One region of the Porticoccus litoralis genome, then DNA from elsewhere that is predicted to be linked to it. Evidence: predicted binding sites of a transcription regulator. Region 1 holds the regulator's gene; the other holds the start of a gene.
The links. The regulator FNR, encoded in region 1, switches genes on or off when oxygen is low (the NO sensors DNR and NnrR bind a similar motif). The targets are predictions, from matches to a motif close to TTGATNNNNATCAA.
Positions count from the first base shown of each region.

Region 2: the regulator FNR is predicted to act here: its motif matches at 2,595-2,608, upstream of hemN (oxygen-independent coproporphyrinogen III oxidase).

Region 1 covers NZ_JAUUUU010000001.1:93,684-101,108, forward strand. Annotated here, with positions in the region: gene Q8A57_RS00445 (peptidase C39 family protein) at 1-328, opposite strand, end outside; gene Q8A57_RS00450 (DUF2817 domain-containing protein) at 325-1,431, opposite strand; gene msrA (peptide-methionine (S)-S-oxide reductase MsrA) at 1,584-2,189, shown strand; gene Q8A57_RS00460 (hypothetical protein) at 2,355-3,509, shown strand; gene fnr (fumarate/nitrate reduction transcriptional regulator Fnr) at 3,594-4,307, shown strand; gene Q8A57_RS00470 (OmpW/AlkL family protein) at 4,364-5,059, opposite strand; gene Q8A57_RS00475 (DUF4399 domain-containing protein) at 5,169-5,591, opposite strand; gene Q8A57_RS00480 (BolA family protein) at 5,678-5,992, opposite strand; gene Q8A57_RS00485 (sodium ion-translocating decarboxylase subunit beta) at 6,014-7,183, opposite strand; gene oadA (sodium-extruding oxaloacetate decarboxylase subunit alpha) at 7,243-7,425, opposite strand, start outside.
Region 2 covers NZ_JAUUUU010000001.1:291,414-298,838, reverse strand. Annotated here, with positions in the region: gene Q8A57_RS01520 (carbohydrate kinase family protein) at 1-839, opposite strand, end outside; gene Q8A57_RS11105 (methylated-DNA--[protein]-cysteine S-methyltransferase) at 1,299-1,775, shown strand; gene ppa (inorganic diphosphatase) at 1,847-2,383, opposite strand; gene hemN (oxygen-independent coproporphyrinogen III oxidase) at 2,670-4,058, shown strand; TPP riboswitch at 4,123-4,221, shown strand; gene Q8A57_RS01500 (TonB-dependent receptor) at 4,279-6,420, shown strand; gene Q8A57_RS01495 (hypothetical protein) at 6,433-6,681, shown strand; gene pnuC (nicotinamide riboside transporter PnuC) at 6,683-7,282, shown strand; gene Q8A57_RS01485 (phosphotransferase) at 7,305-7,425, shown strand, end outside.

The DNA of each region.
Region 1 (7,425 bases):
CCAGTCGCAAAAATACTCTGCCTGCTGCTTTGCTCAGCTTTTCGCCCTCCTCCATCAGTTTTCTGCCAATGCCAAAGCTCCTGAACGACGGGTCAATGGCGATGGAATACAGCCGGGCCAGCGCTGTACCTCGAAAGAAAATGATCAGGCTGTACCCCACCAGCTGGGAATCGGCTTCCGCCACGATGAACGCGCAGTGATCCACCTGAATCCAGTGCCGAAAGCTGCGTCGACTGAGTCGATCGCTGGTAAAGCAGATTTTTTCCAGACGCAACAAGGCAGCCAGATCCGACCCTGCTGCAGGCCGGAACTTTACATCTGAATTCATTTCGCTGCTCCCGAGTTTCCCGAAAGACCCTGAAAGGCCTGCTGTATGACCTGTCGTGCTCTGAAAATCACAGCCTCACGCCAGCCAATATCCTGAGGATTAAAATGAGCCTCCATTCGCGCCCCGGCTTCATCTTTGGACAAGGCATCTGGAACTCCTCCGCGCCAGGCACAAGCCTCATCATGTAACACGGCAAATAGTGAATCTGTGCCCAAGGTGCCAAATTCCAGTGTTACAAAACAGCTCTCGCTCCCCATCACCTTATGCCATCCGTAATCCAACAAACCGAGCTTGGGGACCGAGCAGGATGTTCCCCGATCCGGTAGCCCACAACCCGGACCAAACCATTGCCTGGCGGTGCGAACGGAACCGCTATCCGCGGGATGATCACAGATCACCTCACCGTATCCATAAGGTCCCAGACCCGTATGAACGTCAATGACCGCCAACTGCCTTTCTGACAGTCTGAACCCATTGATCAAACCCTCAATCACTTCGCGACTGAAGCTGGGGCCTGAACCACCATAAAACGGTCCATCGGGGTCGGCGTACTGACCGCCACTATAGGCAATTTCATACTCCCGCTGCCCCACTCTATTACGAAAGCTGTGGATAGCACGTTCCCGTACTGCGCTATCAACAATCCCCAACAAGGGTTGAAGCTCCAGGTACCCAGGGTTCTCGGGTAGAGGTTGGGTGAAATCGATAAAGTTTCTGTTAACGTCAATACCCTGGTCGTCACAGCGGCGGTAATTGGCGTAACCCCAGGGATTAAGTGCATGAATCAGTAGCAGAGCCGTATCGGGGGGCAAATGCAACAGACCGGTATCCAGCTGGCGAAGACAATCCAGCTCCACGGCACTGCCCGCATACCCCTCCACACCATGTGTACCACTGATCAGCACCAGAACTTTGGGAGCAGCGTCAGGGCCAACCCAAGCCGTTTGGCATCGCAGCTCCTGAACATGGTCCAGGGTGAAATCATTCTGGTGGTGAGTGGCGGATAGTCTGTGGAGGGCTTCTTGCCATAAATCACAGGCCTGGCGGTAATCCTTCGGGAAAATATCCTCGGAGAACGCCTGCAACAAACTGATGTACGACATACCAGCACCCTGAACGATATCGCGATCATAGCGGCAAAACGGTTAACCCGTAAGTGGTCAAATGCCTTTAGCACCCAGCGAAGCCGTTGAACCCTGTTCCTCGATTCGGGTCAAACAGACTTACAGATCATCAACATCCATGGTTAGGAATTATGCGCGTTCGTGCCGTACTCATATTAGCTATTATCGTCCACTCTTCTCTGGCCTTTTCAGCCACCGAAAAAGCCATCTTTGCCGGTGGTTGTTTCTGGTGCATGGAGCCGCCTTTTGACAAGCTGGAGGGTGTCATTACCACGGTCTCCGGATATACCGGTGGCAGCAAGGAAAACCCCACCTACCGTGAAGTATCCTCCGGTCAAAGCGGCCATTTTGAAGCAGTAGAAGTCACTTACGATCCAGAAATGATCACTTACCAGCAGTTATTGGTAACCTTCTGGACGAATATTGATCCGCTGAATAGCAAAGGTCAGTTCTGTGACCGCGGCAGCCAGTATTTAAGCGCTATCTTTTATCTCAACGAAGCGCAAGAAAAGGCCGCAAGAGCATCCAAACAGGCACTGACCGATAGCTACCTGTTCAACAAGGACATCGTTACCCGAATACTACCCGTGAAAACGTTTTTCCCTGCGGAAAGTTACCATCAGGATTACTACATGAAGAACCCGCTGAAATACCACTACTACAGGAATGGCTGTGGTCGCGATGTTCGTCTTAAGCAATTATGGAAAGGAGCAACGCTTCCATTTTCATCCAATTAATGACGCTTTGCCTATTTCCCTGAAGACAGGCTTGTATAAAAAACTGGCACCTGCCGAATTAGCCAGGGCTGAAATTCCACACCGGTTTGACGCATATCAACTGTCAATCCGCGAGCTGGGGTTAGTGTTACCCAATCCCCGCAGAAACATCACGGGCAAGGGAACATGTACAGCAATGAAAACTCAACTGGCGCCTTCCACGCTCACTCGCCAATGGAAGCAGAGGTATTTAAGCCATTGCTTACCTGCGCCCAAGGAAAGTTGTTTGATGACCACCCCTTTGCCAGCCCTATTGCCCTGAATCTATTTTTCCCCAATGAGCCCTATCCTGACTATGTCGACTTGCTCACTCGTGAGATTGGTTTTTACGCAAAACATTTCCAGCATCGACGTCTGACAAAAATATGGTTTCGCGGCAAACCGCTGTTGACCATGAAAGCTGGCGAACTAGCCGAACTGGCTTTTTATACTCACCAGCTTTTTTCCAGAGAGCCAGGCGGCTCAGAAGAATATGGGTTTGAGTGCCAGCCAAGCGATATTACTCCGGGCAATCTTGCCTTGATGAAGGGTCTGCGTTTCAACCATCTGACCTTTTCCCTGAATACATCCCTGCCACCCAAAAAGCAGAAAATCTCACAGATTCTGTCACTCATCGATGAATATGATTTCCAGGAGTGTCGTTACCGAATCGATATCGCAAATACTGACCCGGATACTCTCATCTGCTGGCTCGATACGCTGATAACCCATCTTCCACGCATGATTGAAATACAGGGCCTCGATGAGATGGACGGTTCTGTAACACTGGCATCACTTGCAGATCATTTCAGTGTTCAGGGATATCACCTATTGGGGGACCGTTTTTTTGTTCCTGCTGATCACATGCTGTTATCGCTTAAGAAACAATCAGACCTGCAATATACACCTTGGGGTTTATGCCAACGTCAATTGGGCGACTGGCTGGGTGTCGGGGTTGATGCTTTAGGAAAACTGGGTAGTGGTTATTATCAGAACCACTTGTCATCACACCAATACCGCGATGCCATTCGCAACAATCAGCTCCCCATCAGTTTCAGCGCCTCCTACGCTGAAGGCCATGAAAAGACCCTAGCTTGGAAACTGGTTGACCAGCTCCTTTGCTATCACTGTCTGCCCGAACAATCCATCACGGCTACAGCCAGGATTTCTGAAAACATCCACGAGGTAATAGCAAAAGCGGAGAAACTGGCTTGGTTAAACCGGCATAAAAATGCCCTGATACTGGCGGAAAACGGCCTGAACCATCTGACACAATTCTGCCAGGAACTACAGAGCCTCTGAGACAACCCCTCAAACTTTCATCCAGATGACCTATAGGGTAATCAGCTATATAATCCCTGGCTAATACCACACGTGATCATTTCCATGGATGCAAAGTGCCCACACAATAGTGAAGTAAATTGTGGCGATTGCCGCATGAATGCTCTCTGTTTGCCATTAGCCCTTCAAGCAAAGGAAGTAGAGCGCCTCGATGAAATTGTTCAGCGCGGCCGTCCACTTCAACGCGACAATCACATATACAGGGCTGGCGAAGAGTTCCGCTCTGTTTATGCAGTGCGCAGCGGCTCTATCAAAAGCTATACCGTTAGCAATGATGGTGTTGAACAAGTCACCGGCTTCCATCTTCCTGGTGAAATTTTCGGTATGGACGGCATCGGTCAAAATCGCTATACCAACTCTGCCACCGCCATGGAAACATCATCTGTCTGTGAGATTCCCTTTAATCGGCTGCAAGAGTTGAGTATCGCCATTCCTACCCTGCAACGACATTTTTTCCAACTAATGAGCATGGAAATCACCAACGACCAGCACCTGATCACCCTGCTCAGCAAAAACAGCGCCGAAGAGCGTGTGGCAACGCTGTTGATTAGTATTTCCAACCGCAATCTGCGTCGCAAGCTATCCCCTACACGCTTCCGTCTCCCTATGTCGCGAGCGGACATCGGTAACTACCTTGGCCTGACCGTCGAAACGGTTAGCCGGGTGTTTGGCCGTTTCCAGAAACAGGACATGCTACTGGTGGACAAGAAAGAAATTGAAGTACTTGATCTGGAAAAACTGAGGCAGCTTGCCAACTGAATACTTCAACAAAAAAGCCGGGCATCTGCCCGGCTTTTTTTGTCTACAAGACTGACTTAAAATTTGTAACCAACACCAATCATATAAACCCAAGGATCGATATCCACCTCGGTCTTAACTACACCAGCAGCAGTATCGATTTTGGCATCAGTATCGATATCAAGATACCAAACACTGGCGTTAATCAACCAATGTTCATTAATCATATAATCCATACCTGCTTGGAAAGCTAACCCCCAGGAAGCATCCAATTCCATGCTTCCGTGGCCCAAAAGAGTTTCGAGTTCACTATCCACTTCTTCATCAAAGAAATTGGTGTAGTTGATACCGGCACCGATGTAGGGCTGGAATTTAGAATCAGACGCCATCGGGAAGTACTGCAGGGTCAATGTTGGTGGCAGGTGCTTAGTTGAGCCCGCATCCACTTTGCCGGCACCTATGCCTGTGAGGTCAGCTTTGATGTCGTGCTCAAAGGGGGTAGCCGCCAAGAGGCCAAGACCCAAATGATCGGTAAGCATATAAGTGAAGGTAATACCCAGCTGAGTATCATCATCAACTTCAACCTCTGTGCCAGGTAATGTTGCACCGTCAAGCTTGAGAGCATCGCTATCATCATTTGGATCAACGTTAGCTGCACCAGCACGCACAATAAAATCGCCCGGCTCATAAGCCATGGCCGCTGTTGCTCCCATCAACAAAGAGCCCGCCAAAACTGTATTAATGGCCAGTGATAATACTTTTTGCTTTTTCATTTACTTTCTCCCGTGGGGTAACACCTAAAACATGGGAGTAGTAAATCAGCTTGGGTACTTACCGAACTTGATCTGGATTAAGTAAATGAGGCCACCCAATTGAGCTAGATCAATTGACAGTGATTGTCACCAGTTCCGACAACACTGGGGGGTTGTGGGGGATATGGTGATGGTCTCCAAGAAGCAGCTGCAGTGTATGTTTACCCGGAGCCAACTCAATAGTCACCTCGGTCTGCCCACCCCCAAAATGCTTGTGATGATCATCGGCCGGTATCGGGCTATCCATTGCCGGCAGCTCTGCCACATCAATCAATAGGTGGTGGTGACCGGTTTTAGCTTTTTCAACGCCCGCTGGTGCCACACCAATGCCACTGAGACCAAATTGCACGGTAACCGGACTGGTGACCGTTGCCCCGTCGGCTGGTGAAATAATATAAGCCTTGGCAGCCTCAGGCGCGGGAGTTTCACCGGCCATCAGCAGCGGAGATACGGCAATTGCCGCAGTTATCATGAGTGTTTTGACAAATTTCATGGTTTTCCTCAGATTGTTGTATTGATTATTGCTCACTACTTTACACAAGAATTTTCGCCTGATCAGCTTGTCAGGGAAAAGGCATATCAGCCTGACTTGCCACCCCCCAGGCACTGGGGTGAATCAGGCGCCTGGGCACGTGCAGCCCATTCACCAGGTAAGTAAGTATGCAATGCCAGAGCGTGAACCCCCGCGTCCAACTCATCACCCAGCAGGCGATAGACCTGTTGGTGACGCTGCACTTGTCTCTGTCCCTCAAAAGCACTGGTGACAATCACCAGCTTGAAATGGGTTTCGGAATTGGGTGGCACGGAATGCATATGGCTCTCATTGATCACCTCAAGATGATCCGGGCTAAGTGCCCGCTGTATTTTGTCTTCAATCGTTTGCTTAACGCTCATCGTTACCTCTTTTGTACAACCTTAACCGCCTACTAGCGTGATCATAACACCGGCGGCTACTGCAGAGCCGATAACCCCTGCCACATTAGGACCCATGGCATGCATCAGCAGGTAATTGTGCGGATCTGATTGCAATCCCATTTTATTGGAAACCCGCGCAGCCATGGGTACGGCTGACACACCTGCTGAACCGATCAGGGGGTTGATGGGATGTTTGCTCAACAGATTCATCACCTTGGCCATAAGCACACCCGCTGCCGTACCAATGGCAAAAGCAACAATTCCCAACAGCAGAATCCCCAGGGTTTCCGCATTGAGGAATTTTTCAGCACTCATCTTCGAGCCTACCCCCAACCCCAGAAAGATCGTCACCGTGTTGATCAGGGCATTCTGGGCAGTATCACTGAGGCGTGCCACCACACCACACTCCCGCATCAGGTTCCCCAGACAGAACATACCCAACAGCGGCGCGGCGCTGGGTAGCAGCAGGGCTACCAGGATCAGTAGGATCAGCGGAAAAATGATTTTTTCACGCTGGGAAACGGGACGGAGCTGCTCCATGCGGATGGCGCGTTCTTTTTTCGTAGTGAGCAGTTTCATAATGGGCGGTTGAATGATGGGTACCAGCGCCATGTAGGAATAGGCCGCCACAGCGATGGCTCCCAATAAATCTGGCGATAACAGGCTCGTTACGTAAATGGCCGTCGGTCCGTCCGCCCCGCCGATAATGCCGATGGATGCCGCATCCCTCAGGCTAAACTCGAGAACCCCAAAGTGACTGAGGCCGATGGCACCCAATACCGTGGCAAAAATACCAACCTGGGCTGCCGCCCCCAAAAACAACGTTTTTGGGTTAGCCAACATGGGACCGAAGTCCGTCATCGCCCCCACGCCCATGAAAATCAGTAATGGAAAAATACCGGTGGCAATACCCGCTTCGTAGATGTAGTACAACAATCCACCGGGTTGTTGCATATGCCCGAGGGCATCATAAACAGGCGCTGTATCAAAGCCCGCTCCGGGAATATTGACCAGCACTGTACCAAAACCGATTGGCACCAGTAACAGTGGCTCAAACCCCCGCCGAATGGCCAAGTAAAGCAATAACAGCCCCACCAGTATCATGATGCCCTGCCCCGGGGACAGTTGGCCAACCCCAGAATCCAGCCACAAGTTGTTTAATCGTTCCATCTCAATGTTTCCCGGAAACCAGAGGTTGCAACTCAACAACGCTTAACACGCAACACCATTCACGCGAGGGTAACAAGACAGTCACCGACAGCCACGGAGTCACCAGCTTTTACCAACACTTCGGCAACCACGCCATCCCGGGTGGCACTGACCGTAGTCTCCATTTTCATTGCTTCCAGCACCAGTAATGCTTCCCCGCTCGCAACCTGCTGCCCCGGAGAAACCAGTACCCGAATGATGGC
Region 2 (7,425 bases), 200 kb from region 1:
AGGTAAGCGCCATCGCCGCCATCGGTGAGGGAAAAGAAGCGTGGTCCGGTGCTGCAGATCATCGACATCACATCGTTGAGGGGCAACCAGTAATCATTGACATGCAGGCCTGATCGCATCAGCGGTGGTTTTATTTCGATGTCTGTCGCCAACAGGGGGAGTTTGGTATACAGCCTCCTGTGGGTCAGGGACAACAGGTCAATGGTTTCCTGCTTGTTGAGTGACAGGTAGTCAATATCTTCCGCCACACTCAGAAACTGCTCGATGGATTCCTCGTCTCTGCCCATGCAGGGATTCAGTGCCACCAGACAGCCAGCGCTTTTAGCCAGTTCCACAATGCGGGGCAGGGCGTGGCGGGAAAGACTGGAAAGGCAACCCACATAGACCAACCGATAGCGACTGAAATCGATATGCGGTAGTTGCCCTTCAATTCCACTGTTTTCACCGCGCTTGGTGAATAAGGCGGCGTTTTTATCGTGGGAATAGATCAGGATTGAATTGCCGGACTGCCAGTCTGGTTGGGTGAAAAAGTAGTCGACACCCACGCCCTCGTCGATAAGACGCTGGTATATTTTCCTGCCGTTCAGGTCATCGCCGGCCAGGGCCAGTACATCCACGGCCAGTCCCTGCCTGGCCATGGACACGGCAACATTGGCTGCTCCCCCTCCCACGTGGCTGGAAATGCTTTCCGCTTCCACTTTTCGTCCCTGTTCCAACAGCAGGAAAGACGTTTCCCCATTGTGTAGGGAAATACGCTCAATGGCTTCCTGGGCCACGGAGACGATGTTGTCGATAGTGACGGAACCGATAACCAGCACACGATCGGTTATTTCTGTCACAGTTTATCTCCCGGTCAATAAAGCTGTTTCTATCACTATAGTGTGGCCTGAAAATCCTGGCGAGAGAGAGTGAAATTAAAATAAAAAAAGCCCCGACATTTGGGGCCTTGGGAGAATCTGGACACAGCATGCCATCCAGATTGATGAGCCAACTGTACGTTTTTCCCAAGTGTCGGGTTTGCCTCTCCGGTCGAAGATATCCAGAACACTGGCAGGTCCCTGGCTAGGAGTGCCGAGTATTCGCCTTCGTCTTCTCAATCATCCAATCTTGCGCGGGAATAGAGAGGTTAGATCGTGGCTCAATGGACGGGTGTTTTTGGGGAAATAAACGCTCTGTGAAAGCGAGCAGGTGAAGGTGAAGCGCGTTAAACTGAAACCCTGATTGATTGCCAATGGTGTGACAGGCGTTCACAGCAATGTGGTTAGCAGCGAGCAACCATGACGGCTAGGAGGCAAAGAATGGATTTGTACTGGGGTAGTGTGGTCACGCCAATGGGTGGGGCGTTATTGGTCGGTAGTCGGCAGGGCATCCAACGTCTCTGGTTTGAAGATACGGCACAGGGTGTAACTCTGGCAGGGTGTCAACGTGCGGATGGGCGAGCGCAGGCTGTGTTCGCCTCATTGATGAGTGAGCCGGCCACGACAGTGGAACAGTTCGATGTTCAGGGTACGGCTTTCCAGCGTCAGGTCTGGCAGGCGCTGTTGGAGATTCCCCTTGGGATGACAACTACGTACCAGGTAATAGCAGACGCCATCGACCGTCCTAAAGCTGTGCGTGCTGTGGCCAATGCCATTGGCGCAAACCCCATTGCTTATTTCATTCCCTGCCACCGGGTGGTACGCAGTGATGGCGGCCTCGGGGGCTACCGCTGGGGCGTGGAGCGCAAAAGGGCGATATTGGACTGGGAACGGGATCGGGTTTCCAGGGCCGCGTAAAGCCCACTCCGTGAAGGCATAAAAAACCCGGCAATTGCCGGGTTTTTTGGAGAAGGTTGTGGGTAAACCTATCAGCCTTCTTCTTTCAGGTAGCGCTCGCGGGAAGCCGTGATTTCAGAGCGGGCTGCTTCAGCGTTATCCCAGCCGTCGACTTTCACCCATTTGCCTGCTTCCAGGGCTTTGTAGTTTTCAAAGTAATGCTTGATCTGGTTGATGAGCAGTTCCGGTAGGTCACCGATTTCCTGAACATGATCATAAAGCTTGGTCAGCTTGGTGTGCGGTACGGCCAGCAGTTTGGCGTCGACACCGGATTCATCGGTCATGTTGAGAACACCGATGGCGCGGCTGCGAATCACGGAGCCTGGCATTACCGGGTAAGGTGTCACGACCAGTACATCCAGGGGATCACCGTCTTCAGACAGTGTTTGCGGGATGTAGCCATAGTTGGCTGGGTAGAACATGGGCGTAGCGACAAAACGGTCAACAAAAATAGCGTCGCTGTCTTTGTCGATTTCGTATTTGATCGGGTCGTGGTTGGCGGGAATTTCGATAACCACATTGATATCAGTTGGCAGGTCGTTGCCAGCGGGAATTTTGTTGTAGCTCATGTTTCGTGTTCTCTTTTCTAGCGGTTTGTGAAGCTGCTTTACGAAGTGGCGGGATTATACTGGCCACATGGGGCCTTTGCCAGTTACACCTTGGTCTACTACGGTTTTCAGCTATGGGGATTGCGGCTAAAGTAGTGGCAGAAGACCCGGTAAAAGCTGCAGTAAAGTGGTTGGCCGGCCGGGGCGCCAAACCGGTCTGTGGGCAGGTTGCTTGATGGGTATCAATTACCCCCGGCTCAAGCACGTTAGACTGTGCGTTTTTTAACCCAATTCAGGAACCTATTCAGTGACGAGCAGCTCCGTGGTGTGGGACCGACAGTTAATTGATCGTTATGATCTGTCCGGCCCCCGTTATACCTCTTACCCGACGGCCCCCCAATTCCATAATCAATTTGGCGAGGCCGATCTGCGTCAGGCCATCACGCGCAGTAATGCCGCCGGTAGACCACTGTCTCTGTATTTCCATATCCCGTTCTGCAGCACCGTCTGTTATTACTGTGCCTGCAATAAGATCATCACCGCCAATCGCAAGCGTGCCATGCCCTATCTGGAGCGCCTGATGGAAGAAGTGGCCCGCCAGGGTGCATTGTTTGACCGTTCCCGACCCGTACATCAATTGCACTGGGGTGGTGGCACGCCAACCTACATCAGCGATGACGAAAAACGTCTGCTGATGGCGGCTACCCGTGAGCACTTTAATCTGCTGGAAGACGACAGCGGGGAATATTCAATCGAAATTCATCCAGGAGATATGGATGTTGCCACTATCGGCTGTCTGAGAGAGCTGGGTTTCAACCGCCTCAGTATGGGTATTCAGGATTTTGACCCCACCGTACAGCAGGCAGTGAATCGCTTTAACTCCGTAGAGGAAGTCAGGGAACTGGTACAGGCGGGCAGAAATGAGGGATTCCACTCCATCAGTATGGACCTGATCTACGGGCTGCCGCACCAGACCTGGAACACCTTTGAACGCACTCTGGCGAGTATTATTGATCTCGCCCCTGATCGACTTTCAGTGTTCAACTATGCCCACCTGCCACACTTGTTCAAAGTGCAGAAACAGATTGATGAATCGGCGCTGCCCAGTGCTGAAGAAAAGCTTCTGATGATGGAACGCATTACCGAGGTTTTGCTGGGTGCCGGTTATGTGTACATCGGTATGGATCATTTTGCCCGCCCCGATGATGAGCTGGCTGTGGCCCAGCAGCAGGGATTGTTGCAGAGAAATTTTCAGGGTTATTCCACCCACGGGGGTTGTGACCTAGTGGCGTTCGGGGTGTCGGCCATCAGCGCCATTGATAATGTTTTTGCCCAGAACCACAAGCAGATTGAAGACTACCAGGGCGCCATCGACGCCGGGCGCCTGCCGGTGGTGAGGGGCTTTGAATTAAGTGCAGACGACCTGTTGCGGCAAGAGGTGATCAAACAGTTGATCTGTCAGTTTGAACTGGATTTTGTCGATATTGAATGCCGTTTTGATATTGATTTTAAAGACTATTTTGCTGCTGAGCTGGAACAGTTACAGCCTATGGCGGCCGATGGCCTGGTGGCGTTAACGGCCTCGGGCATCCGTGTGACCCTGGCGGGGAGACTGCTGATTCGTCGTATCTGCATGACCTTTGATGCCTACATCAACCAGTCCCGGTCAGAAATCCGCTATTCAAAAATTATTTAGCTCCGACCATTGTGCGGTCGGTTCATTCGCGTAAAATTGCACCGTCGCATGCCAATCGCATGCGTCATTTCCTAAGGGGTGGCATTAGCCTGAGACATCTTCGGATGGACCCTTTGAACCTGATCCGGATAGTACCGGCGTAGGGATAGGACGCAAAAATTCAAACGTTCACTCCTCCCATATCCGGGTCTCCATAACATTGTTATAGAGGCTCAATTTCATGAAGTTCTGTAAAAAGTCCGATGCCATCATCGGCGCGCTGTTTTTTATCAGTGGCCTATTCGCCACACAAGCCCTGTCAGCAACCGCCGTGGAAGAGGTGGTGGTCACCGCTGAATTCCGGGGGCTGTCGTTGCTCGAAACGGGAAGCAGTATCAGTGTTATCGACGACAAGACCATTGAACGTCGCGGTGCCACCCATATCGAACAGATTCTGAACCTGGCGCCCAACGTCAATTTTTCCAGCGGCTCGTCACGGGGAAAATACGTACAGATTCGCGGTATTGGTGATCGCAGTCAGTTTGTAGCGCCGATGAATCCTTCTGTGGGTTTGCTGATCGATGGCATAGATTTCAGTGGTGTCGGTGGTGCCGCCACCACCCTCGATTTGCAGCAGATAGAGATTCTGCGTGGTCCGCAGGGCACTCTGTACGGTGCCAACGCCCTGGCGGGCCTGATCAATATACGTTCCAACGATCCCACGGATATCTTTGAGGGTAGTGTAGAGACGACCATCGCCGAATACGAAACCCGCACCACCAGTGCGGTATTGAGTGGCCCGATTTCAGAGTCAATGGGCTACCGGCTGGCGGTTCAGGGTCACCGCACTGATGGCTATATCGACAACGATTATCTTAACCGCCACGATACCAGTAACCTCGACGAGCTGACGGCCCGGGGCAAGCTAGACTGGCGCGCCAGCGATGACTGGCAGGTCAATCTGACGGCGTTCTATCTGGATGCTGACAACGGTTATGACGATTTCTCATTGGATAACACCCGCCATACGTTGTCAGATCAGCCGGGTGTGGATCGTCAGGAGTCCACAGCACTGGCGATTGAAAATAGCTGGCGCGGATTTCAGGGTTTTGATGTTATCGGCCTTGTCAGCTACGCCGAGAACAATCTCGAATACAGTTTTGACGAGGATTGGACCTATAGCGACATATGTGCGGGCCAACCCTGTGATGGCTGGGCGTACAGTTCCTTTGACCGTTACCTCCGTGACCGCGAAAACGGTACCGTGGATATTCGCCTGGTCTCCAAGGACGATGGCCGCCTGTTTCGCGATTCTACGGACTGGGTGCTGGGGTTTTATTACCGGTTTCAGGATGAATCCCTGTTGCGGGAATACACCTATGCCAGTGGGGACTTCAAAAGTGATTTCGAGACCCGCAACCGGGCGATCTATGGTCAGCTGGGGAGTTGGCTGACGGATAACCTGAAACTCACCAGTGGATTGCGGCTGGAGTTTCGCAATGCGGAATATGAGGACAGTGATCTGGTCAATCACGACAACAGCGAACGCCTGTGGGGTGGTCGCCTGGGCCTGGAATACCATGTGACGCCGCAGACCATGCTCTATGGTCTGGTGTCCCGCGGTTACAAGGCCGGTGGTGTGAACAGTGATCCCGCGCTGGAGCCCTCGGCCCGGGATTTTGATACGGAATACCTGTGGAACTTTGAAACCGGTATCAAGGGTGACTGGCTGGAACGGCGCCTGCAGCTGCAACTGGCACTGTTTTTTCAAAAACGTCGTGAAATGCAGGTCAAGCAATCACTGGTAATACCGATTTCCGGTTCATCCTGCCCCTGCAGTTTCACCGATTACTACGACAATGCTGCCCGAGGGGAAAACTACGGCGCGGAACTGGAAGTTGTCTGGCAGGCTGACGAGCGTGTTCAGCTCCACGGTAGCCTGGGTTTGCTCAGAGCCACCTTCAAGGACTTTGAAAGTTATACCCATGTTGATGTTGATCGAGACTCAATAAATCCAGTACCCAAAGATTTGAGTGGTCACGAGCAAGCTCATGCCCCGTCCTATCAGTTTGCTGTCGGCGTGGATGTGGATCTGACAGACAGGCTAACTGCCGGACTTGAAGTTGAGGGCAAGGAGTCGTTTTATCTGTCACCGCGTCACCACGCCAAATCTAACCGTTATGAACTGGTCAATGCGCGGCTGGATTATAGTTTGCCGCAGTGGACTTTTTCCCTGTGGGGGAGAAATCTGGCAGATCGTGATGTGGTAGTACGTGGGTTCGGCAGTTTCGGTAACGATCCCCGCAAGTTTTACGTCACTGAACCCTACTATCAGTTCGGTGAGCCGCGTATTGTGGGAGCCACAGCGAAATACCGTTTCTAGGAGGGAATGCACATGCAAGTCACCATTGATGTCAGCATGTACCCGAACCGGGAGGAATTTATTCCTCCCATTCGCGGGTTTATTGAGAAAATTAATACCATCCCCGGGTTGACCGTGGAGACATTCCCAACCTCCACGGTGGTGCAGGGGGAGTACCAGCTGGCCATGCAGGCAGTGCAGGATACGATTGCGGCATGTCGCGAAGAATACGGCATGGCGGTTTACGTGATGAAAGTCATCCCCGGTTACGAGGCACTCTAGGGTGCCGCCCTGGCTGAATCTGGAGCTTGCCGCGGCACTTTTGTCACTGGCCTACCTGGTGTTGGCCATGCGTGAGAACAGCCTCTGCTGGTATTGTGCCTTTTTTGGTACGGCGATCTATATCTGGATTTTTGGCGGGGTGAAGCTCTATATGGACTCCCTGCTTAATGTCTATTATCTGGTCATGGCCGTTTATGGCTGGTACCAGTGGCAGCGGGGAGGAAAAAATCACCGCGGTCTGGCCATTTCCAGCTGGCGGATGCGCCATCACCTCTTTGCGCTGCTGGGGGTGCTGCTGTTGTCCGCCATTTCGGGCTACCTGTTGAAGATAAATACCGACGCCCAGTGGCCGTATCTGGACTCTTTTACGACCTGGGGCAGTGTCCTGACCACCTATATGGTGGCAAAAAAAATACTCGAAAACTGGTTGTACTGGATCATCGTTGACGGGGTTTCTATTTACCTCTATCTGGACCGGGCGCTGTTTTTCACAGCGGCGCTGTTTGCCATTTACCTGGTGCTGGTGGTCATCGGTTACTTCACCTGGAGAAAACATTATTTCGGACAATATCAACAGGAAACTCCAGCGGACGCTGTCTGACTGGCAACGCTGGCAGGTACCTTTGCCGGCCAAGCCTAGATTAATAAGAGCGCTTCAGGGTGGGCGAACCAATCAGAGCTTTCTGGTGGAATGTGGTGCGCACTTGGGAGTGGTGCGTATCAATGCGCACAATAGTACAAACC